One region of the Azohydromonas sp. genome, then DNA from elsewhere that is predicted to be linked to it. Evidence: predicted binding sites of a transcription regulator. Region 1 holds the regulator's gene; the other holds the start of a gene.
What was found. The regulator LexA, encoded in region 1, represses DNA repair genes until DNA is damaged. The targets are predictions, from matches to a motif close to ACTGTATNNNNATACAGT.

Region 1 (14,764 bases):
TCATCGCGAAGGTCTGCCCGCAGGTGATCGAGTTCGGCCCGGTCAACGCGAGCATCCACAAGGTCGACGAGCATGTCGACGCGGCGAGCGTGGGCACGCTGGCGGCGATCTACCGCCGCACGCTCGAGACCTTGCTGCGATGACGCTGCTCGACGCGGTGCGCGCCGCCAGCGAGCGTCTGGACCGCGCCGGCGTCGCCTTTGGACACGGCACCACCAACGCCTGGGACGAGGCGGCCTGGCTGGTGCTGTGGCGTCTCGGCCTGCCGCTGGACGACCTCGACAGCGTCGCCGCGCGCGAGCTGGGCGACGACGAGCGGCGTGCAATCGAAGCGCTGGTCGAGCGCCGCATCGCGACGCGCCGGCCCGCGGCCTACCTGACCGGAGAGGCCTGGCTGCAGGGCGTCCCGTTCACCGTCGACGAGCGCGTGATCGTGCCACGGTCGCTGATCGCCGAGGTGATCGCCGACGGCACGCTCGACGCGTGGCTGGGCGAGACGACGTCGCGCGTGCTCGACCTGTGCACCGGCAACGGCAGCCTCGCGGTGCTCGCCGCGATGGCCTGGCCCGAGGTCGTCGTCGACGCCGCCGACCTCAGCGCCGAGGCGCTCGCGGTGGCGCGCATCAACGTCGGGCGCCACGGCCTGGTCGGGCGCATCGCGCTGTGCCAGGGCGACGGCCTGACCGCGGTCGGCGACCGGCGCTACGACCTGATCCTGTGCAACCCGCCTTACGTCGACGCGCAGTCGATGGCCGCGTTGCCGCCCGAATACCGCGCCGAGCCGGCGCTGGCGCTGGCCGGCGGCGCCGACGGCATGGACTTCGTGCGCCGGCTGCTGCGCGACGCCCCGGCGCACCTGGTCGACCACGGCGTGCTGGTGCTCGAGATCGGCCACGGGCGCGAGCACTTCGAGCGCGCGTTCCCGCGCCTGCAGCCGGTGTGGCTGCCCACCAGCGCCGGCGACGACCAGGTGTTGCTGCTCGAACGCGACGCGCTGCGCTGACGCACGCCTTCCGGTCAGGCGCCGCCGACGCCCCGCAGCGCGATGCGCGGACCTCGTCGTCGCGTGGCACGCCACGCGGGCCGGTCGCCACGCCGCCGCCGGCGGCGTCAGTCGTACTGCAGCCGCGCCGCCACCGCGGCATGGTCCGAGGCCCACAGGCCGCCGGCACCGGCCGGGCGCGTCCGGTCGCCCGGGGACGTGCCGAGCACACGCATGTCGGGCACGCGGCGAGGCGTCGGCAGCGCGAACACGTGGTCGATGCGCTCGTAGTGCGCGGAGCGAGCGTTCGACAGGTCCTCGGCCTGGCAGCAGGTCAGCCCCGCCCCGGCGCGCGTGTGCAGCAGCCAGGCGTCGGCGAAGCCCTGCCCGGTGAGCAACTGGTACGGCGTCGGCACCCCGGGGATCTGGTCCTCGGGCGCCGCGTTGAAGTCGCCGACGACGACCAGCCGGCGCGACGGATCCTGCTGCCACGACGCAAGCGCGGCTTGCACCAGTTCGCCGGCCTGCGCCACCTGCAGCAGTCGCAACTCGGGCGGCTGCGGGGCCAGTTGCCGCACCTCCAGGTGGGTGTTGAAGACGCGGTAGCGCTGGCCCCGCACCGCCAGGTCGACCGCGAGGAAGCCGCGCCAGCCGGGAATCGGCACGCCCAGCGGCGTCGGAATGACCGCCACGGCGGCGTAGTGGCAGCCGTCGTCGCTGGCCTCGCAGCCGGTCAGCGACGGCAGGTCGACGGCCACGGCATCGAGTCCGTCGCGCACCAGGATCGCGTCGCGGTCGGCCACCTGCAGGATCGCCGGCACGTCGGCCACGACGATGGGCAGCTGGTCGATGCGCATGTTGGTCACGCGGCCGGCGACGCGGTACTGTCCGTGCAGCGCCGCCTCGGTGCCCTGCAGCTGGTCGGTGAAGGCGTCGCGGATCAGCGGATCGTCGCAGCCCGTGCCGGGCAGGTTCGGCACGCCGGGGTACGGCAGGCAGCCGAAGCGCCAGGCCTCCTGCAGGCCCACCACGTCGGGGCGGCGCTGCCGGATCTGCGCCGCCAGCGCCTGCACGCGTTCGGCCGGCCGCGACGCGGCGATGCGCGCCAGCGTCGCGACCACCGCGGTGTTGAATGCCTCGGGCGTCGTCGCCGCGATCACCGGTGTCAGGTCCGCGCCCAGGTACTGGTTCTGGGTCATCACGTCGATCTCGGCGGCGCCCGCGGCGAGCGCGGTGGCGAGCAGGATCGATCCCGGCAGCCCGGACACGAAGCGGCGCATCGTCGTCTCCTTGCGGCGGCGCCGCGCATCGCGGGCGCCCGACACGTGCATCTTGAGGCCGCAGTGAATCGAGCACAAGGCGGTCGCGATGCCGGCCCGAGGGCGGCGCCGCCGGGCCGGGCCCCGAGGATGCCGCCGGGCCGCGGCGCCCGGCGGGCGGATCGGTCGCCCGCAGGCCGCGGCCGCATGGCGGCCTGGTCGACAATCGCGCGCCGTGATCACCCTCAAGAACCTCACGCTGCGCCGCGGCACCAAGGTCGTGCTCGATCGCGCGAACCTCACGCTGAACCCCGGCGAGAAGGTCGGCCTGGTCGGGCGCAACGGCGCCGGCAAGTCGAGCCTGTTCGCGCTGCTCGCCGGCCGGCTGCACGCCGACACCGGCGAGTTCGAGATGCCGCCGAAGTGGCGGCTGGGCGAAGTCGCGCAGCAGATGCCCGACGCCGACGACGGCGCCACCGAATACGTGCTGCAGGGCGACGCGCCGCTGGCCGAGGCGCAGGCGATGCTCGCCGCGGCCGAGGCGGCCGACGACGGCCACGCGATCGCCGACGCGCACCTGGCGCTCGAGGAGGCCGGCGCCTTCGACTCGCGCGCGCGCGCGCAGGCGCTGCTGCTCGGCCTGGGCTTCAGGCCGGGCGAGCTCGACGCACCGGTGAACAGCTTCTCCGGCGGCTGGCGCATGCGGCTGCAGCTGGCGCGCGCGCTGATGTGCCCGGCCGACCTGCTGCTGCTCGACGAGCCGACCAACCACCTCGACCTCGACGCGCTGGTGTGGGTCGAAGGCTGGCTGCAGCGCTTCGCCGGCACGCTGATCGTGATCAGCCACGACCGCGAGTTCCTCGACGCGGTGACCAACGTCACCGTGCACCTCGACGACGCCGCGCTGGCGCGCTACGGCGGCAACTACACCGCGTTCGAGGAGATGCGCGCCGAGCGCATCGCGCAACAGCAGGCGGCCTACGCGAAGCAGCAGGAGCGCATCGCGCACCTGCAGCGCTTCATCGACCGCTTCAAGGCCAAGGCGACGAAGGCGCGCCAGGCGCAGAGCCGCGTCAAGGCGCTGGCGCGCATGGAGAAGCTCGCGCCCGTGCTGACCGCCGGCGACTTCGCGTTCGAGTTCCGCGAGCCGGCGAGCCTGCCGAACCCGATGCTGGCGCTCGAGGGCGTCAGTTGCGGCTACGGGTCCACCGTGATCGTGAAGGACGTCGAGCGCACCGTGCTCGCCGGCCAGCGCATCGGCATCCTCGGCGCCAACGGCCAGGGCAAGTCGACGCTGGTGAAGACCATCGCGCGCGTGCTGCCGCCGCTGGCCGGCACGCTCACCGAGGGCAAGGGGCTGGCGATCGGCTACTTCGCGCAGCAGGAGATGGACCTGCTCGCCGAGAACGACACGCCACTGCAGCGCATGGTGCGGCTGGCGCGCGAGGTGTCACCGCAGGCGCGAGAGCAGGAACTGCGCAACTTCCTCGGCCAGTTCCACTTCACCGGCGAGATGGTCCACCAGACGGTGGGCACGCTGTCGGGCGGCGAGCGCGCGCGGCTGGTGCTGGCCACCATCGTCTGGCAGCGCCCCAACCTGCTGCTGCTCGACGAACCGACCAACCACCTCGACCTGACCACGCGCGAGGCGCTGTCGATGGCGCTCAACGAGTTCGAGGGCACCGTGATGCTGGTCAGCCACGACCGCGCGCTGCTGCGCGAGGTGTGCGACGAGTTCTGGCTGGTCGCCGACGGCCGGGTCGCGCCGTTCGACGGCGACCTCGACGACTACCAGCGCTGGCTGCTCGAACGCTCGCGCGCGCTGCTGCGCGGCGGCGAGCCCCCGCCGGTGTCGCCGGCACCCCACCCCGCGCCGGTGCCCACGGCGTCGGCAACCCCGGTGCCGCGACGCGACGACCGCAAGGCGCAGGCGCAGGCGCGAGCCCGGCTGGCCGAACGCACGCGGCCGCTGCGCATCGAGATCGAGCGCATCGACAAGCGCCTGGCCGCACTGGCCGGCGAGCGCGCCGAGGTCGAGACCGCGCTGGCCACACCGGGCATCGCCGGCGCCGACATCGCCGAGCAGGGCCGCCGGCTGAACCACATCGCCGCCGAGGTCGCGATGCTCGAGGAACGCTGGCTCGAGCTCGGCGCCGAGCTCGAGCAGATCGTCGCCGGCGGCTAGCGCCGCGCAGCGGCACCCGACGCGCGCGCGGCAAGCAACTCGAGCAGCAGGTCCACGCGCATCTGCCACGGCGTGCGCGCATCGACCGCGCCGCTGGCCACGTCGATGGCCGGGCCGAACGCGCAGCGCGACACGACGCGCACCGCCACCCCGGCGTCGCGCGCGCGCTGCAACGCCGCGGCCAGTTCGGCGTGCACGGTGCCGCTGCCGGTGGCGGCGACGACCAGCCCGTCGACGCCCAGCGCCCGCAGCGCGTCGACGACGCGCCCCGACGCGCCGGCGTGGCTGGTCACGACCTCGACGCGTGGCCAGGCCGCGGGGTCGCCGGCGATCGTCTCCAGTCCGCGTGCGGCGCCGGGCGGCACCGTGCGGAACGCGCGCCAGCGGCCGGCCTCGATCACGCCCAGCGCCCCGGCGTCGCCGCTGCCGAACGCGTCGAGCCGCCAGCCGTGCAGCTTGCGCACGTCGGCTGCGGCGTGCGCGACGCCGGCCAGCACCACGGCGACGCCGCCGGGGCCGCTGCGCGAGACGGTCACCGCGTCGAGCAGGTTCTGCGGCCCGTCGGCCTGCAGCGACGTCGCCGGGCGCATCGCCGCCGTCAGCACCAGCGGCCGGGACGGCGCCAGCACGCGGTGCAGGAAGTACGCCGTCTCCTCGAGCGTGTCGGTGCCGTGCGTCACGACGACGCCGGTCACGTCGTCGCGCACCAGGTGGTGTGCGCAGCGCTGCGCCAGCCGCTGCCACACCGCGTGCGTCATGTCCTTGCTGTCGACCTGCGCGACCTGCTCGCACTCCAGCGCCACGTCGGCCAGCGCCGGCACCGCGGCCACGAGGCACTCGACGCCCAGCTGGGCCGCGGTGTAGCCGACGGCGTCGGCGGCGTTCGCCGCGGTGCCGGCGATGGTGCCGCCGCTGCCCAGGATCACGGTCTTGCCGGTGGCACTTGGCATGGACGGGCACTCTGGATAAAAATACAGTGACTGGATGGATTCACAGACCTGCGCCGGCAGGCCACAGGGACACCACGATGCTCGACAGCCCCAAGCTCACCGCCCGTCAGCAGCAGATCCTCGACCTGGTGCAAAGTGCGATCGAGCGCACCGGCGCCCCGCCGACGCGCGCCGAGATCGCCGCCGAACTCGGCTTCCGCTCGGCCAACGCCGCCGAGGAACACCTGCAGGCGCTGGCGCGCAAGGGGGTGATCGAACTCGTCGGCGGCACCTCGCGCGGCATCCGCTTGAAGTCTGACACATTGCGCGCGCTGGCCCAGGCGCGCGGCAAGCAGTTCGCGCTGCCGTTGCCGGGCATCGCGCAGCTCACGCTGCCGCTGGTCGGCCGTGTCGCCGCCGGCAGCCCGATCCTCGCCGCCGAGCACATCGACCGCACCTACGTGTTCGAAGCCGGGCTGTTCCCGCGCAAGCCCGACTACCTGCTGCGCGTGCGCGGCATGAGCATGCGCGACGCCGGCATCCTCGACGGCGACCTGCTCGCGGTGCAGAAGGCCAGCGACGCGAAGAACGGGCAGATCGTCGTCGCGCGGCTGGGCGACGAGGTCACCGTCAAGCGCTTGCGCCGCACCAAGGCCGGCATCGAGCTGATCCCCGAGAACCCCGAGTTCGACACCATCGTCGTGCCCGCCGGCGACGGCGCCGAGCCGTCGGTGGCGATCGAGGGCATCGCGGTGGGCCTGCTGCGCAACAACATGCTCACCTGACCCGCAGGGCGCCGCGATGACCTTCAAACGACCGAAGGCGGCCAGCGCCGCCGACTGCGAGGCGCTCGAGCAACTGCCCAACGTCGGCCCGCGCGTGGCTGCCGACCTGCGCCGGCTGGGCATCACGCGCCCGGCGCAGCTGGCCGGGCGCGATGCGTTCGCGCTGTACCAGGCGCTCGGCCGCCTGGACGGCAAGCGCCACGACCCCTGCCTGCTCGACACCTTGCTCGCCGCCACCGACTTCATGCACGGCGCCGCGCCGGCGCCCTGGTGGCGCTACACCGCCGAGCGCAAGCGCCGCTACGGCGCGCTGTAGCCGGCCGGCGCGCGCGGCATCACCGCGCGCGGGCCGCAGCGCGCCCGCCGCCGCGAGACAATGGCGGCGATGGAATCGTCGGTGTGGTTCACCTTCTTCGCCGCGTCGTGGGCGATCAGCCTGTCGCCGGGCCCCGGTGCCGTCGCGGCGATGAGCGCCGGGCTCGCGCACGGCTTCCACCGCGGCTACTGGCTCACGGCGGGGCTGGTGCTGGGCATCGTCACGCAGCTGGCCATCGTCGCGGTCGGGCTGGGTGCGCTGATGGCCGCGTCGGGGGTCGCGTTCACGGTGCTGAAGTGGCTCGGCGTCGCCTACCTGGTGTGGCTGGGCGTGCAGCAGTGGCGCAGCGACGCCGCGCCGCTGCGCGACGACGCCGCGCCGGCGGTGACGACGACACGCCGCGCGCTCGTGCTGCGCGGCTGGGCGATCAACGCAGTCAACCCGAAGGGCACGGTGTTCATGCTCGCGGTGGTGCCCCAATTCATCGACCCGCAGGCGCCGCTGGCGCTGCAGTACGCGGCGATCGGTGCGACGCTGGTGTTCACCGACCTGGTGGTGATGGCCGGCTACACCGCGCTGGCGGCGCGTGTGCTCGCCGCGCTGCGCTCGCCGCGCCACCTGCGCTGGATGAACCGCGGCTTCGGCGCGCTGTTCGTCGTCGCCGGCGCGTTGCTGGCCACCTTCAAGCGCGCCTGAGCCCCAGCGGCGCGTCCGGGCGCCGCCGTCAGCGCGCCGGCTGCAGCCGCAGCGTGCGGCGCGGCGACGCGTCGCTCCACAGCGGCAGGTAGCGGCCCTGCGCCCAGTGCGCGACGAGGTCGCGGTAGTGCGTCGACCACGGCAGCCCCGACTGCCCGCTCGAGTGCACGAAACGCGACTGCGCCGGGTCGCCCAGGTCGTACAGCGCGCGCATCGACGGCCCGTGTTCGTTGAGGAACACCTCGCCGGTGGTGGCGTCGGGGCGCAGGTTCACGCGCGACGCGTTGACGGTGTAGGTGTCGCCGCCGATGCCGGCGCGCAGCTCGAACAGCGGCGCCAGCGCGCGCACGCGGCTGAACGGCCGGTGTTCGGCGCGGTAGGTCAGCGCGTTTGCCCAGCGCCACGCGGCGACGTCGTCGCCGTGGCGCTCGCGCAGCTCGTCGAGGGCGCGTTCGAACGCCGCGTCGGCCTGCATCGCGCAGGTCTCGGCCTCCGACGTCGCCTTGTCGTCGCACCACCAGGCGTCGTCGCGCGCGAGCACGCCCTCGAGCGCGTCGCGGTACGGCCGCGTGCCCAGCGTGCGTTCGTACAGCGGCCCCAGCTCGTCGGCGAAGACGCCGGCGGTGAGCTGGCGCACCCAGGCCCAGAAGATCAGCGGCGCGCCGGCGTCGGCGCGCATCGTGCCGTCGAAACCGGCCAGCGCGCGCTGCGCCGCCGCCGCCAGCGGGTGGTCGGCCCTGGCGGCCGCCAGGCGCGGCAGCAGCGGCGCCGCGGCGAGCGACTTCACGTCGGCCTGCAGCGCCGCGAGATCGTCGATCGAGTGTTTCGGCTTCGCGCCGAGCACCTGCTCGATGCGCCGCTGCCGCCACGGCAGCGTCCAGTCGCTGGTCAGGTGGTGCGGGTAGTCGTCCGGCACGATGCGCTGGTTCGCGGTGGCGATCCAGCCTCTCGGCGGATCGAACTCGCGCGGCGTCTCGTCGACCGGCACCCAGCCGATCCAGTCGTAGCGCGCCTCCCAGCCCGGCGCCGGCACCATGCCGTGCAAGTCGTGGTCGGGGGAGCGCAGCGGCACGCGCCCCGGCGCGACCATGCCGATGGACCCGTCGCGGTCGGCCACCACCATGCTCTGCATCGGTGCGACCCAGCCGCGCGAGGCGGCGACGAACTCGGCCACCGAGCGCGCGCGGTTGAACGCCAGCCCGACACCGACCGCGTCGGCGTCGGTGTCCAGCGCGGTCCAGCGCATCGCGATCCCGTACGCCGGCCGATCGCGGTCGACGACGTCGTCGGCCGCACCGGCGTCCGAGATCAGCGGGCCGTGGCGCGACACGCGCACGGTCTGCACCACGTCGGGCGCGCCCTTGACCCGGATGACCTCCTGCCGCGTCTCGAACGTCGCCCAGCCGTCGGGCGTGCGGTAACGCGTCGGGTCGGCGGGGTCGATCTGCTCGAGGTACAGGTCCTGCACGTCGGGCCCGGTGTTCGTGAAACCCCAGGCGATGTGCTCGTTCTGCCCGAGCACGACGATCGGCAAGCCCGGCATCGTCGCGCCGGCCACCTTGAAGCCCGGAGCCTCGAGGCGCGCGAAGTACCACAGCGCCGGCGCGCTGAGCTTGAGGTGCGGGTCGTTGGCCAGCAGCGGCCTTCCGGTGGTGGTGTGGCTGCCGGCGAGCACCCAGTTGTTCGAGCCGATGCCGTCGAGCCCCGACGGCGGGGCCGCCGCCAGCCAGCGTTCGGCGTCGACGCCGGCGAGCCGGCCGTCCAGCCGCAGCGCACGCAGCCGCGCCGCGTAGTCGACCGTCACGCGCGGCGCCTCGCCGGGGTACGGCGGCATCAGCTCGTTGACGCGCGCGACCGCGTCGTCGCCGCCCAGGCGCAGCGCCAGGCGCAGGCGCTGCATCTCGGCGTTCCAGTTGGCGCCCAGGTCCCAGGCCATCATGATCGCCCAGGCCAGGCTGTCGACCGGGGTCCAGTCCTCGGGGCGCAGCCCCAGGATCAGCATCTCGGGCGGGCGCGCGGCGAGTGTGCGCACCGCCGCGTTGACGCCGCGGGCGTAGGCGTCGAGCAGCGCCAGCGACTCGGTCCGGCCGGTGGAGCGCAGCCATTGCCACTGCGCGGCGGCGGTGCGGCGCACGCCGAGCACGCGCAGGAAGCGGTCGTTGTCGACGGCGCCCGGCCCGAAAGCCTCGGCCAGCCGGCCGGCGCCGATGCGGCGGTGCGTCTCGAGCTGCCACAGCCGGTCCTGCGCGTGCGCGACACCGAGGCCGAACATCAGGTCCTCGATGTTCTGCGCGCGGATCGTCGGCACGCCGTGCGCGTCGCGCCCGATGCGCACCGGCGCGTGCAGCCCGGGAAGCGTCAGCTCGCCGTCGGTGCGCGGCGTCGCTTGCTGCAGGTAGGCACCGACCGCCAGCACCAAGAGCAGCAGCGCGCCGAGCAGCGCCCACAGGCCGCGCCGGATCCACCTCGTCATCGCCGTACCTCCCCTTCCCAACGCGAGGGTAACCGGCCGGCGCCGCGACGGCCATCGGGGCTTGCGCGGCGGGGGCGGCGCAGCTGCGGCGTGACGAATTGCCGCACCCCCGCCGTGCTGTTCGTGCGATCCGCACGGCCGGCGAGCGCCGAAGATCGGCTTCAGCCCAGCCACGCGAGCGCCGATACCGCCGCCATGTTCCCTTCGCGCAGCCCCTCCTCGCCGTCGACGCAGCGCGCCAGCGGCACGCCCACCGGCCTGCACAGCCGCATCGAGGTCTGCCCGCCGACGTCGCGGGGCGCCTGGTGGTCGCGCCTGCACGGCTGGCTGCGCGGCGACGCGCCGCTGGCCGGCGCCGCGGACACGCTCGACCCGGTGCGACGCGAGTTCGCCGCCTGCATCGACGACGCGGCCAGCGTCCAGGCCGGCACGCTGCTGATGCGCATCAACACCGCACGCTCGCTGCGCGAACTGTGGCACCTGCGCGCCGCGCTGTACCACGTGGTCTCGCTGCAGCACAGCCAGTTCGTCGCCGAGCAGCGGCTCGCGCAGTTGAACCGCCACTTCCCGACACGCTCGCCGCGCTCGGGCCTGATGCCGCTCGACGGCTGAGACCGCAGGCTCGGCCGTTCGGCGCCCAGGGCGGCAGCGACCAGCCGAGGGCGGCCCGCTGTCGATCTCGACGGCCGGATGAGCACGTCATTGGCTTGCGCCGGTGGGCACATGCCGCTCTGCGACACGGCCGAGCACAGCCACGGCGAGCCCGTGCACGCTTCGTGAACTGACTCGCGGACGTGGTCCGAGCGAAGCGACCGCAGGCAGCGTAGCGAGTTCGGCCGCGCGACCCCGGGCCGAGCAGCGCAGCGAAGTCGGCCTGCCAGGCCGACCGTCACAGGGTGAGCCCGCAGCGGGTGCCGCCCGCCGCGACGCGCCAACGGGCGCAATCCAGCGAGCGCACAAAAGGCAAGGGCCGACGTCGGCAGCGGTCCGAAGTCGCCCGCTGCGGCGACAATCGCCGCGGTCATGAACATCATCATCCTCGACGACTACCAGGACGCGGTGCGCAAGCTGCGCTGCGCCACCAAGCTCGAGCCGTACAACGCGAAGGTCTTCACGAACACGGTCAAAGGCATCGGCCAGCTGTCGGTGCGCCTGCGCGACGCCGACGTGCTGGTGCTGATCCGCGAACGCACGCACTTCCCGCGCCAGCTGCTGGAGAAGCTGCCCAAGCTCAAGCTGATCTCGCAGACCGGGCGCGTGGGCTCGCACATCGACCTCGAGGCCTGCACGCGGCTGGGCATCGCGGTGGCCGAGGGCGCGAGCTCGCCGGTGGCGCCGGCCGAGCTGACCTGGGCGCTGATCATGGCCGCGATGCGCCGGCTGCCGCAGTACATCGGCAACCTCAAGCACGGCGCGTGGCAGCAGTCGGGACTGAAGGCCGCGTCGATGCCGCCGAACTTCGGCCTCGGCCAGGTGCTGCGCGGCAAGACGCTGGGCGTCTGGGGCTACGGCAGGATCGGCCGGCTGGTGTGCGGCTATGGGCGCGCCTTCGGCATGCAGGTGCAGGTCTGGGGCACCGAGGCCTCGCGCGCGCAGGCGGCGGCCGACGGCCACGCGGCGGCGACGTCGCGCGAGGCGTTCTTCGAGACCAGCGACGTGCTGTCGCTGCACCTGCGGCTGGTCGACGCGACACGCGCCGTCGTCGGCCTCGACGACCTGGCGCGCATGAAGCCCACGGCGCTGTTCGTCAACACCTCGCGCGCCGAACTGGTGGCCGACGGCGCGCTGGTGTCGGCGCTGAACAAGGGCCGCCCCGGGCTGGCGGCGATCGACGTGTTCGAGACCGAGCCGATCCTGCAGGGCCACCCGCTGCTGCGGCTGGAGAACGCGGTGTGCACGCCGCACATCGGCTTCGTCGAGGCCGAGGCCTACGAGACGTACTTCGGCGCCGCGTTCGACAACGTCGTCAACTTCATCTCCAACCGCCCGACGAACATCGTCAACCCGGACGCGCTGAAGGTGCTGCGGTGACCGCGCCGCCGCGCCTGGCGGCCACGCGCTGGGCGCTGCTGGCGGGCAACTTCGCGATCGGCTGCGGCGTGATGGTCGCCGCCGGCTCGCTCAACGACCTGGTGCGCTCGCTGCAGGTCAGCGTCGCGCTGGGCGGGCAGCTGATCGCCGTCGGCGCCGCGGTGATGGCCGTCGGCGCGCCGGTGCTCGCCGCGGTGATCGGCGGCTGGGACCGCCGCGTGCTGCTGGTGGCGGCGCTGGCGTGGTATGCGGTCGGCCACGCGGCCAGCGCGCTGGCGCCCGACTACGCGGCGCTGCTGCCGCTGCGCGCCGCCTCGGTGCTCGCGGCGGCGGTGTTCACGCCGCAGGCCGCGGCGGCGATCGGCGCGATGGCGCCGCCCGAGGCGCGCGGGCGCGAGATCACCTTCATCTTCCTCGGCTGGTCGGTGGCCTCGGTGATCGGCATGCCGGTGCACAGCTACATCGGCGAGGCGTTCGGCTGGCGCTGGGCCTTCGCGCTGGTGGCGCTGCTCGCCGCCGGCGCGGCGTGGTGGCTGTGGCGCGCGATGCCCGCCGGCGTGCGCCCGCCGGCGCTGTCGCTGCGCTCGTGGCGCGAGGTGTTCACGCACCCGGTGCTGATGGCCATCGTGCTCGTCACCGCGATGTCGGGCGCCGGCCAGTTCACGGTGTTCACCTACTACGCGCCGTACTTCCGCCAGGCGCTGGGCGCCGGGCCGACCGAGGTCAGCGCGCTGTTCTTCTGCTTCGGCGCGTTCGGCCTGGTCGGCAACGTCGCGCTGTCGCGCTGGATCGACCGCTTCGGCGCCGCGCGCGCGGTGTTCTGGACGCTGGCGTGCATCGCGCTGTCGCTGCTGCTGTGGCCGCTGGCCGGCAGCGCGGCGGCGATGGCGGCGGTGCTGGTGCCCTGGGCGCTGGGCTGCTTCGCGTCGAACTCGGCGCAGCAGGCGCGCCTGGGCGGCGCGGCGCCGGCGCTGGCGCCGGCGCTGCTGGCGCTGAACACCTCGGCGATCTACCTCGGCCAGGCGGTCGGCGCGGCCGGCGGCGGTGCGCTGGTGGCCGCGCGCGAGGCCGCCGGCGCCAGCGGCGCGACGATCTACGGCGGCCTGCACCTGATCGGGCTGGGCTGGATGGCCGCGGCGATCGCGCTCAGCGCGTGGGCGCAGCGGCGATCGGGCGCACGCGCGCGCGCCTGAGCGCGCCGCGCGGTCCGGTCACTTGCGCGGCGGCGCCTGCGGCTCGACGCCGACGGCCACCGCCCGCGAACGCAGGTGCGAGAACACGCCGGCCGGCACCTCGAGCGGCACGGTCTTCACCAGCGTCAGCGAGCGCGAGTCGTAGATCGCCAGCCGGCCCGCCTCGCGCCCCAGGCTCGTGTCGCCGCCGGCGCGCGAGCTGACGTACAGGTGGTCGCCGCTGGCGGTGTACTCGGGGAAGTGCGAGTGGCCGAAAGTGCCGGGCACCGTGACGGTGCGCACGACCTCGAGGGTTTGCTTGTCGATGAACTGGATCTTGTCGGCGTTCGGGCCGGTGCCGACGATGTCGACGACGATGTACGGCGCCTTCGGATGCGCCGCCGGCGACTCGGTGGGTCCGATCACCGGGATGCGCTTGACGACCTCGTGGCGCTCCATGTCGAACACCGTCACCTCGTGCGCGCAGGGCCGCGCGCCGATGTTCGTCACCGCGCCGAGCATGCGCCCGCGGGACCGCACCACCGCACCCGATCCGACATGCGGCTGGCAGCCGGCCTCGATGCCGCGCACGACGCGCCTTTCGGCGAGGTCGATCACCGCGACGACGTCGTCGTCGTACGAGGCGACCACCACCTGTCGCCCGTCGGGCGACAGGAAGCCGTCGTGCAGATGACGGCCGACCTTCTCGATCGCGGTGACCGGGAAGTCGCCGCGCGCCAGGTCGACCACCCACACCTGCCCGGCCTGCTCGAGCGCGACGACGAACACGTCGGCGTACGGCGTCGCGACGAGCATGCCCGCGTCCGACTCGACCTGCCGCCCGTCGGGGTCGCTGCCGCGCAGCTCGAACAGCTTGACGGGTTCGAGCGACTCGGCGTCGAGGATCACCAGCGCGTGCGGCACGTACGAACCGGCGGCGACGTAGCGTCCGTCGCGCGACACCGCCAGCGACGCCCCGTTGAGCCCGGCGCGCACCTTGCGCACCGCCTTCAGCGTGTACAGGTCGACCTTGTAGACCCAGCCCATGTCGTCGCGCACGTAGGCCCAGCGCGGCTGGCGCGGGTGGAAGTCCATCAGGTGCGGCGCCCAGTCGGTGCGCACCTCGCCCACCTTGTCGTGCGTGCGCGCGTCGAAGAACACGACACGCGCCCCGGGGGCTGCGGCGTGGCGGCCGCGCACCATCACCGCCATCAGGTCGTCGACGTCGCCGATCCTCGACGTCGGGCGCGCCGGCAGCGTCGACTCGTCGGCCACCTGCACGACCAGCGAGCGGCGCACGTCGTCGATCGTCCAGGTCGGCGCCGACTTCGGCTGCCCGGTGATCAGCGCCGCGAGGAGTTCGCGGTCGCGCGACCCCAGCGTGCCGCCCCAGGTCGGGTGCGACGGCATCAGCGTGTTCGCGGCGCCGGCGCGCATGCGCGCGACGACCTGCGCCGCGCTCAGCCGCGTGCCGTCGCGGTGCAGTGCCGGGCCGATGTAGCCGCCGCGGTCGACGCCGTGGCACACGGCGCAGTGCCGGGCGAACAGGCGCTCGGCGCGCGTGAGGTCGTCGGCCGCCGGCGCAACCGAGCCCGCCAGCGCGAGCGCGACGGCGGCACTGCCCTGCGCGATGCGCCGCATCGCTCGCGATGTCGTGTCCATCGGGTCCTCCCGCGGCTCGAGGCGTCGACGGCCGGCGCTGCCGACATCGGACATCATGGCACCGATCGCGTGTCGTCTGCCCCGGCCGCGCACCGCGTCGCCCGGCGCGCACCTTCCCGGTCGCCCTGGTCACCCCCTGCGCACGGGTCCACAATCTCGTCCGATGGACCCCGCTGCGCCCAGTGTGAGCTTCTTCGACGCGCAGTTCCGGCGCCAGGTGCGGCAGCGCGATTTCGAGCTCAACCCGTTCGAGCGCGAGGCGCTGCCGCACCTG
Region 2 (14,764 bases), on a different contig from region 1:
ATTTTTCTGCGCGCCGCCGCGGTGCGGCGCAGCGGCATGGCTAGAATGCTCTGCAAGTTCTGTGCCGCCATGCCGATCGCACCTCTTGCCGCCCTGTCGCTGCTGGCCCTGCTGTTCGCCGCGGCGCCGGCGCAGGTGCGGGCCGAGCGCGGCGACCGCAGCCTGCCGCTGACCATCGAGGCCGACAAGCAGAGCACGGTCGACCTGGCCCGGCAGGTGGTCGTCTTCAACGGCAAGGTCGTCATCACGCAGGGCACGATGCGCATCACCGCCGAGCGCGTCGAGGTGCGCGAGACCCCGGAGGGCTGGCGCAGCGCCGTCGCGACCGGGCAGCCAGGGCAACCGGCGACGTTCCGCCAGAAGCGCGACGGCCTCGACGAGTTCATCGACGGCCGTGCCGAGCGCATCGAGTACGACAGCCGTGCCGACACGGTGCGGCTGCGCGGCAACGCGACGCTGCGGCGACTGCGCGGCAGTACGCCGGCCGACGAGGTGAGCGGGGACCTGATCACCTACGACAACGTCAACGAGGTGTTCAGCGTCGGCGGCGACGGCGGCGGGCGCGTGCGCGCGGTGCTGACCCCGCGCGAGGCGGCGGCCTCGGCGCCGCCGGCGGGGACGCCGCGTTGAAGGCGCCGCTCGACGCCGCGTCGACGCTGGCGTCGACGGCGGTCAGCCGACTCGAGGCCCAGGGTCTGCACAAGCGCTACGGCGCGCGCGTGGTCGTCAGGGACGTCGCGCTGGCGGTCAGCGCCGGCGAGGTGGTCGGCCTACTCGGGCCCAACGGCGCGGGCAAGACGACGATCTTCTACATGGTCGTCGGGCTGGTGCGCGCCGACGCCGGCGAGATCCTGATCGACGGCGAGCCGGTGCACCACCGCCCGATCCACGAGCGCTCGCGCCTGGGGCTGAGCTACCTGCCGCAGGAGGCGTCGATCTTCCGCAAGCTCACGGTCGAGGAGAACATCCGCGCCGTGCTCGAGCTGCAGCGCGGCGCCGACGGCCGGCCGCTGCGGCCGGCCGAGATCGAGCGCCAGCTCGAGGACCTGCTGCTCGACCTGAGCATCGACAAGCTGCGCGCCAGCCCCGCGCCGGCGCTGTCGGGCGGCGAGCGCCGGCGCGTCGAGATCGCGCGCGCGCTGGCCACGCAGCCGCGCTTCATCCTGCTCGACGAGCCGTTCGCCGGCGTCGACCCGATCGCGGTGATCGAGATCCAGCGCATCATCGGCTTCCTGAAGGCACGCGGCATCGGCGTGCTGATCACCGACCACAACGTGCGCGAGACGCTGGGCATCTGCGACCGCGCCTACATCATCAGCGACGGGCAGGTGCTCGCCGAAGGCACCCCGGCGGACATCGTCGACGACCCCGACGTTCGCAAGGTGTACCTCGGCGAGCACTTCCGCATGTAGGGCCGCGCCGTCGCCATGAGCATGAAGCCGTCACTGCAGGTCCGGCTGTCGCAACACCTGGCGCTGACGCCGCAGCTGCAGCAGTCGATCCGGCTGCTGCAGCTGTCGACGCTCGAGCTGCACCAGGAAGTCGAGCAGATGCTCGAGGCCAACCCGTTCATCGAGCTCGACGACGAGGTGCCGACGCCGTTCGAGGCCTCGCTCGACACCGCCGCCGCGGTGCCCACGCCCGCCGCCGAGCGCGACGACACCGACGGCCGCGTCGACAACGACGAGCCGGCCGGCATCGACCGCGACGAGGCCGGCGCGACCGAACGCGAGGACTGGGCCAACGGCACCGAGGGCGACGACTTCGACGGCATCCGCGAGACGCCGCCGGGCGCCGGCGACGACGCCGACTTCGAGCCGCAGCAAGGCGGCGGCGGCGACACGCTGGCCGCCCACCTGCGCCGCCAGCTCGCGGGCATGCGGCTGTCGGCCGAGGACGCGGCGGCGGTCGAGGCGCTCATCGACTCGCTCGACGACGACGGCTACCTTGCCGACGCGCTCGACGACATCGCGCGGCAGCTCGCCGGCGACGACGACGAGGTCCGCGACGAGCTGCTGGCGCGGCTGCGCTGCGCGCTGCACTGGCTGCAGGCGATGGAGCCCTGCGGCGTCGGCGCACGCGACCTGCGCGAGTGCCTGCAGCTGCAGCTGCGCGAGCGGCCCGACACGCCGGCGCGCGCGGTCGCGCTGGCGATCTGCGAGCAGCACCTCGAGCTGCTGGCGCGGCGCGACGTCAGGCGGCTGATGGCCGTGACCGGTGCCGACGACGAGCTGATCCGGCAGGCGCAGTCGCTGATCGTGGCGTGCGAACCCAAGCCCGGGCGGCCGTTCTCCCGCGCCGAGGCGAACATCGTGGTGCCCGACGTGATCGTCGTGAGGAGCGGGCGCGGCTGGAAGTGCGTGCTCAACCCCGACGTGATGCCGCGCCTGCGCATCAACGACCTCTACGCGCAGGCGATTCGCGGCCAGCGCAACGGCACCGGCGCCGGGCTGTCGACGCGGCTGCAGGAGGCGCGCTGGTTCATGAAGAACGTGCAGCAGCGCTTCGACACCATCCTGCGCGTGTCCAGCGCGATCGTCGAGCGGCAGAAGAACTTCTTCAGCCACGGCGCGATCGCGATGAAGCCGCTGGTGCTGCGCGAGATCGCCGACGAGCTCGGCCTGCACGAGAGCACGATCTCGCGCGTGACCACCGCCAAGTACATGGCCACCCCGTTCGGCACCTTCGAGCTGAAGTACTTCTTCGGTTCGTCGCTGGCCACCGACGCGGGCGGCAACGCGTCGAGCACCGCGGTGCGCGCGCTGATCAAGCAGTTCGTCGCTGCCGAGGACGCCGCGCGCCCGCTGTCGGACAGCCAGCTCGGCAAGATGCTCGAGGAGCAGGGCATCCAGGTGGCGCGGCGCACGGTGGCCAAGTACCGCGAGGCGCTGAAGATCGCGCCGGCCAACCTGCGCAAGGCGCTGTGAACCCCGCGCGCACCGGCGCCGCGCTGTTCCTGCCCTGCGCCGGCGGCACCGAGGCGCTGCTCGTCGACGAGTGCCACCGGCTGCTCGGTGCCGACGCGGCGGTCGAGCCCGGCCGCGGCGGGGTCACCGTGCACGGCGACGAATCGGCGGCGATGCGCCTGAACCTGGGCAGCCGACTCGCGCAACGCGTGCTGTGGCCGCTGGCCGCCGGCGACTACCGCGACGAGGACGACCTGTACGCGCTGGCACGGCGCGTGCGCTGGGCCGACTGGATCGGGCCCCAGCACACGCTGCGTGTGGACACCAGCGCGCGCGCCGCGCCACTGCGCAGCCTGCACTTCGCGGCGCTGCGCATCAAGGACGCGGTGTGCGACGCGCTGCGCGAGGCCACCGGCGCGCGACCCGGCGTCGACACGCGCGCGCCCGACCTGCCGCTGCTGCTGCACCTGGGCGAGCGCCAAGCCACGCTGTACGTCGACACCTCGGGCGAGGCGCTGTTCAAGCGCGGCTGGCGCGACGCCGGCGCCGCCGGCCAGGAGGTCAAGGGCGAGGCGCCGCTGAAGGAGACGCTGGCCGCCGCGATGCTCGCCGCCGCCGGCTGGCACGGGCGCGCCGACGACCCGCCGCTGTTCGACCCGTGCTGCGGCGCCGGCACGATCGCGATCGAGGCCGCGCAGCTGGCGTGCGGCATCGCGCCCGGCCTGCAGCGGCACTTCGCGTTCGAGCGCCTGGCGCCGTTTCGCGCGCACGCCGCGGCGTGGCAGGCGATGCGCCGCGCCGCGCGCGAGCGCGTGCACGCGCCCGCGGTGGCGGTGCACGCCGGCGACGTGTCGTTTCGCATGACCGACTTCGCCGCGCGCAACGCGCGCCGCGCCGGCGTCGGCGAGGCAATCGCCTTCAAGGCCGCCGACGCGCTGCAGCGCCCGGCGCCGGCCGACGCCGGCGTGCTGATGCTCAACCCGCCGTACGGCGAGCGCATCGCCCCCAAGGGCCGCGGCAGCGCGCGCGAAGGCTTCGAGCGGGCGGCGTCGGCGGGCGAGTTCTTCGCCGCGCTGGCGGCGCACTGGAAGCGCCACTACGCGGGCTGGACCGCCTGGGTGCTCAGCCCCGAGCTGCAGCTGCCGGGGCTGATGCGGCTGAAGGCGACGCGCCGCGTGCCGATGTGGAACGGCCCGATCGAGTGCCGGCTGTTCCGCTTCGACATGGTGGCCGGCTCGGCGCGCCCGCGCGCGCGACCCGACGCGGGCTGAGGTTCAGCGCAGCGTCAGGCGCTGCCCGCTGGCCAGCGCGTGCACGCGGTGCGGCAGCCCCAGCGCCGCGACCTGCGCCATCACGGTGTCGACTTCGCCGGGCTTGATGTGCGTGATGTGCACGTCGGTCGGCGCGCCGAGCTGCGCCAGCTCGCCGGCCAGCGTGCGCGGGCTGAGGTGGCCGCTGATCTCGGCCAGCGCAGCGTCCTCGTCGCCGAACGCGGTCTCGATCACGAGGTGTGCCACCGACATCTGGCGCAGCCGCTGCCACAGCGCCGGGTTCGGCCCGGTGTCGCCGCTGAACACCCATGCCGGCGCGCCTTCGGCCGGCGCGATCGCGAAGCCGACCGCCGGAACGGTGTGCGCTGCGCCGAGCACCTCGACGCGGCGCGCGCCGAAGCGCAGCACCTCACCGACGTCGAACGGCACGAAGCGCAGCACCGGCCGTTCGGGGTTGGGCAGCCGGCTGAAGTCGGGCCAGATCACGCCGTTGAACACGTGGGTGCGCAGCGCCGCGATCGTCGCGGGCAGCGCGTGCACCTCGATCGGCGCGCGATCGGCGGCGCGGCGACGGCGCGACACCGTGTCGGCGAGCAGGCCGATCGACAGCACGTGGTCGAGGTGCGAGTGGCTGACGACGATGTGGTCGATGCGCAGCAGTTCGTCGAGCGTGAGGTCGCCCACACCGGTACCGGCGTCGACGAGCAGATCGTCGTCGACGAGGAAGGCGGTGGTGCGGCTGCCCGCGGCGATCGAGCCGGAGCAGCCGAGGACGCGGATCGTCATGTCCTGCGCGGCGCCCGCGCCCGCGCCCGGCAGGTCGCGGTCCCGCGGCCGGACCTCTGCGGGCGCGCGCGGCGAGAACAGGGCAGGCATCGGGCGATGTTGCGACGCCGGCCTCGGGTGCACAAGAGGCCGGCGTGCATGCGCCACGCGGCTCGTCGCCCGCCGATCACCGCGCCGGCGCCGCCGTGAGATGTTCACGTCGCGCCCGGCGGGCGTTCAGGCCTGAACGAACTGCATCTGCGTGCCGGCCAGTTCGATGACGTCGCCGTTTTTCAGCTGCACCGAGTCGCCGGCCAGCGCGGCGCCGTTGATGCTGGGGCGCGAGCTGCCCTCGACGTGCGCCAGCACGTAGCCGACCGGCCGCTTGGTGATCGACGCGACCTGCACGCCGGGCTTGCCCACCGTGGTCACGACCTTGGTCAGCGCCACCTCGCGCCCGGCGGCGGCACCGTTGAGCACGCGGATCGACGCCGGGCCCACCGGCGCGGCGAGCGACCCGAACCCCGAGCCGCCGGCCGGGCGCGACGCGGCGAACGCCGGCCCCGGCGCGGCGCCGGGGCGGATGACCATCGTGTGCTCGTAGTCGGTGCCGTTGTCGACCAGGTACTTGATCTTGTACTTGCCGATCTCGATCGTGTCGTTGTGCGCCAGCAGCTGCTTCTTGACCGCCTTGCCGTTGATGTAGGTGCCGTTCGTCGAGTTCAGGTCCTCGATGAACACGTCGGGCCCGGCCATCTGCAGCACCGCATGCTCGCCGCTGACGGCGAGGTTGTCGATGACGATGTCGTTGTACGGGCGCCGGCCGAGGGTGGTCTTGTCCTTCGTGATCTGCACTTCCTTGATCACGACACCGTCGAGGGAGACGACCAGCTTGCCCATGCGCATGACCTCTTGTCGTAGCGGATCTTCCAGCACTTCCCAACGGCGCGCGGCGTCGATCGCGCGTTCAGCGCCTGAACGGCCACCACGACGAACGACCCACCTGCGGCTGGCCGGCCACCCGGGCCAGAACCAGCGAAATATTATCCTTTCCACCGGCGTCGTTGGCCGCGTCGATCAGTGCGCGCCCCGCGTCGGCGAGCAATTCGTGCGATCTCAACAGTTGCACGAGCGTCGCGTCGTCGAGCATGTCCGACAGCCCGTCGGAGCACAGCAGGTACAGGTCGCCCGGCAGCACCTCGTGCAGGTGGGTCTCGAGCAGCACGGTGTCCTCGATACCCACCGCGCGCGTGACCAGGTTGCGCTGCGCCGAAAAGGCCGCCTGCTCTGGCGAGATCACGCCGGCGTCGATCTGTTCCTGCAGCAGCGAGTGGTCGCGCGTGATCTGCTGCAGGCGGCCGCCGCGCAGCCGGTAGGCGCGCGAGTCGCCGACGTGGCCGACCAGCAGGCGGGGGCCGCGGAACACCGCGACCACCAGCGTGGTGCCCATGCCGGCGTAGTGCGGGTTGGCGTTGGCGGCGTTGAAGATCGCGCGGTTGGCGTTGTCCACGCAGATGTCCATCGCGCGGCGCACGTCGGCGTCGGCGGCCGCGCCGGCATCGTGCAGCCAACGCCCGAGCTCGCTGCGGATGAACGAGGTCGCCATGCCGCTGGCCACCTCGCCGGCGTTGTAGCCGCCCATGCCGTCGGCGAGCACCGCGAGCGCGTTGTCCTCGTCGAGCGCGACCGCGTCCTCGTTGTTGTCGCGCTGGCGCCCCTTGTCGATGGCGGCGAAGAACTCGACGTTCATGGGGGCACGGCGGGGCACGGCGACGGTGGCGCTGGCAGCGCCGAGGAGCGCGATTGTGCCGCGTCCGGCCGACCGGACGCCCCCCGGGTTTGCCGGGGCGGTCGACGCGGCGGCCTCAGCGCACCAGCGCCTGCAGCGACGCGAGCCGCTCGGCCGCCGCGGTCGCGCCGGGGCGCGACGCCGGGTCGGGGTGCGTCAGTTCGGCCACGAAGGCGGCCAGCGCCGCCGGCAGGTCGGGGCGCAGCTTGCCCAGCGAGCGCGGCGCCCCGCGCGCCACCGCCTGCAGCAGGGCACCGAGCGTCGCGCCGTCGTGCGGCAGCTCGCCGCTGAGCAGTTGGAACAGCGTGACGCCGAGCGCGTAGACGTCGCCGGCCGGGCCGGCCGCCGCGCCGGCGAGCTGCTCGGGCGGCATGAACGCCGGCGTGCCCAGCAGCACGCCGCTGCGCGTGCGATGGGCGTCGAGCATGCGAGCGACGCCGAAGTCGGTGACCCACACGCGCCGCGACGCGGCGTCGAACACCAGGTTGGCCGGCTTCAGGTCGCGGTGCACGACACCCTGCGCGTGGGCGTGCGCCAGCGCGTCGGCGACCTCGGCGCCCAGCCGCAGCACCAGTGCCTCGGGCAGCAGCCGCGCCGCACGGGCGTGGCGGCGCAAGTCGCCGCCGGGCAACAGCGTCATCGCCAGGTACGCGCGCTGCTGCTCCACGCCGGCTGCGTGGACCTCGACGATCGCCGGGTGGCGCAGCCGGCGAAGCACCTCGGCCTCGCGGGCAAAGCGTTCGGCGAGCGCGGTCGCGTCGTCGTCACCGGCGGTGTGCGGCGTGAGCACCTTCAGTGCCAGCGCGCGCGAGTCCGCGTCGACCGCCAGGTACAGCACCCCGGTGGCACCGCGGGCGAGCACGCGCGCGACGCGCAGGCCCGCGAACGTCGATCCGGCGGCAAGCAGACGGTCGCGCGGGCTCACGCGGCGGCGTGGCGGCGACCCGGCGCGCTCAGGCCGTCGCGTCGGAGGCCGGTTCGGGCCGGCGCGACGCGATCCACTTGCCCCAGCCGAGCACGAGCAGCGCACCGGCGACGCCGGCGGCGTACTTCACGACGTCGGTCTGCGGAACCTTGGGCACCCAGGTCCAGGCGTCGGGGCTGACCACCGCAGGGTCGGACACCGCCATCGTGCCGGCGATCCAGCCCAGCAGCATGCCGCCGAGCGTGATGATGATCGGGAAGCGGTCCATCAGCTTGATCACCAGCTGGCTGCCCCAGACGATGATCGGGATGCTGACCAGCAGGCCGAAGATCACCAGCGGCATCTGGTGGCCCTCGCCGGCGCCCTGCGCGGCGCCGGCGATCGCGATGACGTTGTCGACGCTCATCACGAGGTCGGCGACGATCACCGTCTTCACCGCGGCCCACAGCTTGTCGCTGGCCTCGATGCTGCCGTGGGCGTCTTCGTGCTCGGGCACCAGCAGCTTGATGCCGATCCACACCAGCAGCGCGGCGCCGACCAGCTTCAGGAACGGAATCGCCAGCAGCGTCAGCGCGAAGAAGATCAGGATCACGCGCAGCCCGATCGCGCCCGCCGTGCCCCACAGGATGCCGGCGGTGCGCTGCCTGGCCGGCAGCCGGCGACACGCCAGCGCAATGACGACCGCATTGTCGCCACCGAGCAGGATGTCGATCATGATGATCTGCCCGACCGCGACCCAGAACGCGGGGGTCAAGAACTCTTCCATCCGGGATCTCCGAAGACTCGGCCGCCAGTGTAGGGGCCGCGGTACCGCCTGGCGGTGCGTAAAACTACAGAGCGGCGGCGCCGCAACGCGACGGGCCGCCCGCAGACGGCCCGTCGCGCGAGGCGCGGTGTGCGCTCAGATCAGCGACTTCAGCAGCCGGCCCATCTCCGACGGGTTGCGCGTGACCTTGAAGCCGCACTCCTCCATGATCGCGAGCTTGGCGTCGGCGGTGTCGGCACCGCCCGAGATCAGCGCGCCGGCGTGGCCCATGCGCTTGCCCGGTGGCGCGGTGACGCCGGCGATGAAGCCCACCACCGGCTTGCGCATGTTCGCCTTGCACCAGCGCGCCGCCTCGGCCTCGTCGGGGCCACCGATCTCGCCGATCATGATCACCGCGTCGGTGTCGGGGTCGTCGTTGAACATCTGCATCACGTCGATGTGCTTCAACCCGTTGATCGGGTCGCCGCCGATGCCCACCGCGCTGCTCTGGCCGAGGCCGATCTCGGTGAGCTGGGCCACGGCCTCGTAGGTCAGCGTGCCCGAGCGGCTGACCACGCCGATGCGGCCCTTGCGGTGGATGTGGCCGGGCATGATCCCGATCTTGATCTCCTCGGGCGTGATCGTGCCCGGGCAGTTCGGCCCGAGCAGCAGCGTGCGCTTGCCGCCGGCGGCCTCCTTGGCCTTCATGCGGTTGCGCACCTCGAGCATGTCGCGGATCGGGATGCCCTCGGTGATGCAGATCGCCAGGTCCAGGTCGGCTTCGACCGCCTCCCAGATCGCCGCCGCGGCGCCCGCAGGTGGCACGTAGATCACGCTGACGGTGGCGCCGGTGGACGCCTTGGCGTCCTTGACGCTGGCATAGATCGGGATGCCCTCGAAGTCCTCGCCGGCCTTCTTCGGGTTGACGCCGGCGACGAAGCAGTTCCTGCCGTTCGCGTAGTCGCGGCACATGCGGGTGTGGAACTGCCCGGTCTTGCCGGTGATGCCCTGCGTGATGACGCGGGTGTCCTTGTTGATCAGGATGCTCATACGGACCTCGAAGTCGGATTTCGATCCAAGCGGACGCCGCGGAACCGGCTTGGCCGGGCCGCTGGCGGCGCCCCCTTGAGGGGGAGCGCCGTCAGGCGCTCCGGGGGAGGGACACGGACTCGACGATCTTCGTCGCGGCCTCGGCCATCGTGTCGGCGCTGATGATCGGCAGGCCCGAGTCGGCCAGCATCTTCTTGCCCAGGTCCTCGTTCGTGCCCTTCATGCGCACGACCAGCGGAATCGACAGGTGCACCGCCTTGCACGCCGCGATCACGCCTTCGGCGATGGTGTCGCAGCGCATGATGCCGCCGAAGATGTTGACCAGGATGCCCTTGACGTTCGGGTTGCGCAGCATGATCTTGAACGCCTCGGTGACCTTCTCGGCCGTGGCGCCACCGCCGACGTCGAGGAAGTTCGCCGGCTCGCCGCCGAACAGCTTGATGGTGTCCATCGTCGCCATCGCCAGGCCCGCGCCGTTGACCAGGCAGCCGATGTTGCCGTCGAGGCTGATGTAGCTGAGGTCGAACTTGCTCGCCTCGATCTCGGCCGGGTCCTCCTCGTCGAGGTCGCGCATGGCGACGATCTCGGGGTGGCGGAACAGCGCGTTGCTGTCGAAGTTGAACTTCGCGTCGAGCGCCTTCAGGTGGCCGTTGCCCTCGAGGATCAGCGGGTTGATCTCGGCCAGCGACGCGTCGGTGTCCATGTAGCAGCGGTACAGGTTCTTGAACAGCGTCACCGCCTCGGCCTGGCTCGCCTCGGGCACGCCGATGCCGCGCGCCAGCTCCAGCGCCTGCGCGTCGGTCAGCCCGGTCAGCGGGTCGGCGAAGACCTTGATGATCTTCTCCGGCGTGCGGTGCGCGACCTCCTCGATGTCCATGCCCCCCTCGCTGCTGGCCATCATCGCGACCTTCTGCGTGGCGCGGTCGGTCAGCGCGGCGACGTAGTACTCCTTCTTGATGTCGGCGCCTTCCTCGATCAGCAGCCGGCGCACCTTCTGGCCGCCGGGGCCGGTCTGGTGCGTGACCAGCTGCATGCCCAGAATCTGCCCGGCCAGCGCCTTCACCTCGTCGACCGAGCGCGCGAGCTTGACGCCGCCGCCCTTGCCGCGGCCGCCCGCGTGGATCTGCGCCTTGACCACCCACACGCTGCCGCCGAGCTTCTGTGCGGCCTCGACCGCTTCCTGCACCGTGAAAGCGGGCACGCCGCGCGGCACCGGCACGGTGAACTGGCGCAGGATGTCCTTGCCTTGGTATTCGTGGATCTTCATGGGCGGGCTGGGCAGTGGAGGGACGAAAGGGGCGGCGGCCGCGTCAGGCCGGCGTGGTGGCCGGCATCGACGGCGCATTGTCGGCGTCGTTCTTGGCGTCAGGCTGACGGTACCAGCGCGGGAAATGCACGCGCACCACGTCGCCCGACTCGCGCAGCGCGTGGCAGCGGTCGATCTGGAACGGGCGCGGGTCGCCGGGCCGGTCGGCGCGGGTGTCGATGACGTCGCCGGCGAAGGCCTGGATCACCGCGGTGGGCAGCACCTGCGCCAACTCGGTCAGGTGGGTGCAGCCGCGCACGCCGCCGACGCGCTCGAGCAGCGCGCGGCGGAAGCCGCGGCCGAGGTTCAGGCCGACCAGCCGGGCGTAGGCGTCGTCGTGGCGGTCGCATTCGCCGGCGTAGGGCATGCCCTGCGTGTGCGAGCCGGCGGCGACGACGTTGAGCGCGCGGTCGACGACGAGCCGTAGCAGCATGTCGTGGATCGGCTCGCCGGCGCGGCGCACGCCGCCACCGAGCGGCACGTCGCGCGTTTTCGTGTCGATGAGCGTCGCGTCCACCTCCCACAGGCCGTCGTCGCGGGCGAACACCTGCACGTCGATCGAACGGCGGTGCTTGGGCTGGCGCGACGGGCAGGCGGGAGGCAGCGGCATGGCGGACGCGGCGCGCCGAGAGGCCTTCGGACTGCAGGCGAAGGGCCGGCGCGGGCGGAAAACGCGCCGAAATGTAGCACGCGCCCCTGGGCCGCCCGGTGGGCGCGGTGGTGTCAGTCGTCGTCGGCGCCGAGGGTCGGAACGACGCGGCGGATCACCTCGGCCGAGAACCCGCGCCCGGCGAGAAAGCGCATCTGGCGCGCCCGTTCGGCGGCGTCGGCCGGCGCGCGCGCCTGGTACTTGCGCGCCCACACCGCGCGCGCGCGCTCGACCTCGCTGGCGCGCAGCGCCGCGTCGGCGTCGGCGTCGAGGCTCACGCCCAGGCGGGACAGTTCGCTGCGGATGCGCACGTTGCCGAAGCGCGGCGCGCGGGTGTTGACGCGCGACTCGACGAAGCGCCGCTCGTCGAGCCAGCCCTGGCGCTGCAGCTCGTCGAGCAAGGCGTCGACCTCGGCGGCCCGGGCCGCCGGGTCGTCGTCGTCGGGCGGGCTGCCGGCGCGCCGCGCCGCCGCGGCAAGGCGCAGCAGCTTGCCGCGCAATTCGCTGCGGCTATGGTCACGCTGCGCCAGCCATTGCAGCGCGCGTGCCTTCAGCGACAGCGCGGGCATCGCGGCGGCGCGCGCCGAGCGCGCGGGCCTACCCGGCGGTGGCGGCGGGCAGCAGCGGGATGCCCATCGCCTCGCGCACCTTGTTCTCGATCTCGTACGCCAGGTCGGCGTTCTCGCGCAGGAACTCGCGCGCGTTGTCCTTGCCCTGACCGATCTTCTCGCCGTTGTAGGCGTACCAGGCACCGCTCTTGTCGAGCACCTTGGCCGCCACCCCCATGTCGACGATCTCGCCCTCGCGGCTGATGCCCTCGCCGTAGAGGATGTCGAACTCGGCGGTCTTGAACGGCGGGGCGACCTTGTTCTTCACGACCTTGACCTTGGTTTCGCTGCCGATCACCTCGTCGCCGCGCTTGATGCTGCCGGTGCGCCGGATGTCCAGCCGCACCGAGGCGTAGAACTTCAGCGCGTTGCCGCCGGTGGTCGTCTCGGGGTTGCCGAACATGACGCCGATCTTCATGCGGATCTGGTTGATGAAGATGACCATGCAGTTGGTCTTCTTGATCGTCGCGGTCAGCTTGCGCAGTGCCTGGCTCATCAGCCGCGCCTGCAGGCCGGGCAGGCTGTCGCCCATCTCGCCCTCGAGTTCGGCCTTGGGCGTCAGCGCGGCCACCGAGTCGATGACGATCAGGTCGACCGAGCCCGAGCGCACCAGCGCGTCGACGATCTCCAGCGCCTGCTCGCCGGTGTCCGGCTGGCTGATCAGCAGGTCTTGAAGGTTCACACCGAGCCTCTGCGCGTACTGCACGTCGAGGGCGTGCTCGGCGTCGATGAAGGCGCACACCCCGGCCTGCTTCTGCATCTCGGCGATGACCTGCAGCGTCAGCGTCGTCTTGCCCGAGCTTTCGGGGCCGTAGATCTCGATCACGCGTCCGCGCGGCAGCCCGCCGACGCCCAGCGCGATGTCCAGCCCCAGCGAGCCGGTGGACACGACCTGGATGTCCTCGATCTTCTCGCCCTCGCCCAGGCGCATGATCGAACCCTTGCCGAACTGCTTCTCGATTTGCGCCAGCGCGGCCTGCAGGGCCTTGGCCTTCTCGGTGTTCAGCGCCTTGACGGGGGCATCCATGGTCTTCTCCGGTTTCATCGTCGCGATTGTGGCACAACTGGATGTTCGTACAGTATCGGGTGTGCGTCAACGCGGGCGAATCCCTAGAATGGGTGCGCAGGGCGCGCATTGCGACGCGACCGCGGGGGAGACGACGCGATGCGCATACTGATTGCCGAGGACGACCAGGTGCTCGCCGACGGGTTGCTGCGCTCGCTGCGCAGCGCCGGCTACGCCGTCGATCAGGTCAGCAGCGGCAGCGAGGCCGACGCGGCGCTCGCGTCGCACGAGTTCGATTGCGTGATCCTCGACCTGGGCTTGCCGAAGCTGCACGGCCTCGAGGTGTTGCGCAAGCTGCGCGCGCGAGGCAGCAGCGTGCCGGTGCTGATCCTGACCGCGGCCGACAGCGTCGAGCAGCGTGTCAAGGGGCTCGACCTGGGCGCCGACGACTACATGGCCAAGCCGTTCTCGCTGGCCGAGCTCGAGGCGCGCGTGCGCGCGCTGACGCGCCGTGGCCTGGGCACCGCGTCGAGCATCATCAAGCACGGCCCGCTGAGCTTCGACGCCACCGGCCGGGTGGCCTACATCAACGACCAGATGATCGAGCTGTCGGCGCGCGAGCTGAGCCTGCTCGAGGTGCTGCTGCAGCGCTCGGGGCGGCTGGTCAGCAAGGACCAGCTCGTCGAGCGGCTGTGCGAGTGGGGCGAGGAAGTCAGCAACAACGCGATCGAGGTCTACATCCACCGCCTGCGCAAGAAGATCGAGCAGGGGCCGATCCGCATCGCCACCGTGCGCGGGCTGGGCTACTGCCTCGAGAAGATCCCCGGCTGAATCGACGCCCGGCGCCGCGGCTATCCTCGCTCGCACGATGGCCACCCGACTGCCCGAGCAGCGCTCGCTGCTCGGCGAGATCCTCGACTGGATGCTCGCGCCGCTGCTGCTGCTGTGGCCGATGAGCATGGGCGTGACCTGGGTCGTCGCGCAGGGCATCGCCAACCGCCCGTACGACCGCGACCTGGGCGAACTGGCGCGCCACATCGCGCAGCGCATCGTGCTGAAGGCCGAGGCGCCGCGCGAGATCCGGCTGCCGCCAGGGTTGACGTCGACCGTGGCCGACGTGCTGCGCGGCGAGGAGGGCGGCGCCATCTACTATCAGGTGCTCGGCCTGCGCGGCGAGCTGGTGGCCGGCGACCGCGTGCTGCCGGTGCCGGTGGGCGTGCCGGTCGAGCCGGGCGCGCTGAAGTTCCGCGACGACGTCGTGCAGGACGAGTCGGTGCGCGTGGCCTACCTGTGGGTCACGCTGCCGCTCGAAGGGGCCGAACAGCCGCCGCTGGTGCAGGTGGCCGAGACGCTGGACCGGCGCTCGCGGCTGGCCACCGAGATCATCAAGGGCGTGATCCTGCCGCAGTTCGTGATCCTGCCGGTCGCGGTGGTGCTGGTGTGGCTGGCGCTGGGGCGCGGGCTGGCGCCGCTGAACGCGCTGCAGCAGCGCATCCGCCAGCGCGAGGCGCACGACCTCAGCCCGATCGAGGAGCGCGAGGCGCCCGAGGAGGTGACGCCGCTGGTGCGCGCGATCAACGACCTGCTGGCACGGCTGGACCACTCGATCGGCGCGCAGAAGCACTTCCTGGCCGACGCGGCGCACCAGCTGAAGACGCCGCTGGCCGGGCTGCGCACGCAGGCCGAACTGGCGCAGCGCGAGATCGACGCCGGCGGCAACGCGCAGTCGGTCAAGCGTTCGCTG

Region 2: recA (recombinase RecA) is a predicted target of LexA. The motif match lies at 13,078-13,095, and genes of this name have one in related genera.

Annotation. Positions count from the first base shown of each region.
Region 1 covers NZ_DAOKZA010000024.1:7,680-22,443, forward strand. Annotated here, with positions in the region: gene dapE (succinyl-diaminopimelate desuccinylase) at 1-143, shown strand, start outside; gene prmB (50S ribosomal protein L3 N(5)-glutamine methyltransferase) at 140-1,003, shown strand; gene PKC53_RS10665 (endonuclease/exonuclease/phosphatase family protein) at 1,111-2,262, opposite strand; gene PKC53_RS10670 (ATP-binding cassette domain-containing protein) at 2,477-4,426, shown strand; gene PKC53_RS10675 (asparaginase) at 4,423-5,376, opposite strand; gene lexA (transcriptional repressor LexA) at 5,454-6,140, shown strand; gene PKC53_RS10685 (helix-hairpin-helix domain-containing protein) at 6,157-6,456, shown strand; gene PKC53_RS10690 (LysE family transporter) at 6,526-7,152, shown strand; gene PKC53_RS10695 (penicillin acylase family protein) at 7,181-9,625, opposite strand; gene PKC53_RS10700 (hypothetical protein) at 9,821-10,237, shown strand; gene PKC53_RS10705 (D-2-hydroxyacid dehydrogenase family protein) at 10,649-11,656, shown strand; gene PKC53_RS10710 (MFS transporter) at 11,653-12,849, shown strand; gene PKC53_RS10715 (cytochrome D1 domain-containing protein) at 12,868-14,490, opposite strand; gene PKC53_RS10720 (class I SAM-dependent methyltransferase) at 14,654-14,764, shown strand, end outside.
Region 2 covers NZ_DAOKZA010000010.1:59,471-74,234, reverse strand. Annotated here, with positions in the region: gene lptA (lipopolysaccharide transport periplasmic protein LptA) at 70-630, shown strand; gene lptB (LPS export ABC transporter ATP-binding protein) at 627-1,412, shown strand; gene PKC53_RS05735 (RNA polymerase factor sigma-54) at 1,434-2,927, shown strand; gene PKC53_RS05730 (THUMP domain-containing protein) at 2,924-4,177, shown strand; gene PKC53_RS05725 (3',5'-cyclic-nucleotide phosphodiesterase) at 4,181-4,963, opposite strand; gene PKC53_RS05720 (FHA domain-containing protein) at 5,180-5,842, opposite strand; gene PKC53_RS05715 (Stp1/IreP family PP2C-type Ser/Thr phosphatase) at 5,910-6,692, opposite strand; gene PKC53_RS05710 (serine/threonine-protein kinase) at 6,808-7,656, opposite strand; gene PKC53_RS05705 (TerC family protein) at 7,685-8,422, opposite strand; gene sucD (succinate--CoA ligase subunit alpha) at 8,558-9,451, opposite strand; gene sucC (ADP-forming succinate--CoA ligase subunit beta) at 9,543-10,718, opposite strand; gene PKC53_RS05690 (DUF2889 domain-containing protein) at 10,762-11,367, opposite strand; gene PKC53_RS05685 (regulatory protein RecX) at 11,481-11,975, opposite strand; gene recA (recombinase RecA) at 12,004-13,041, opposite strand; gene PKC53_RS05675 (response regulator transcription factor) at 13,180-13,851, shown strand; gene PKC53_RS05670 (sensor histidine kinase N-terminal domain-containing protein) at 13,889-14,764, shown strand, end outside.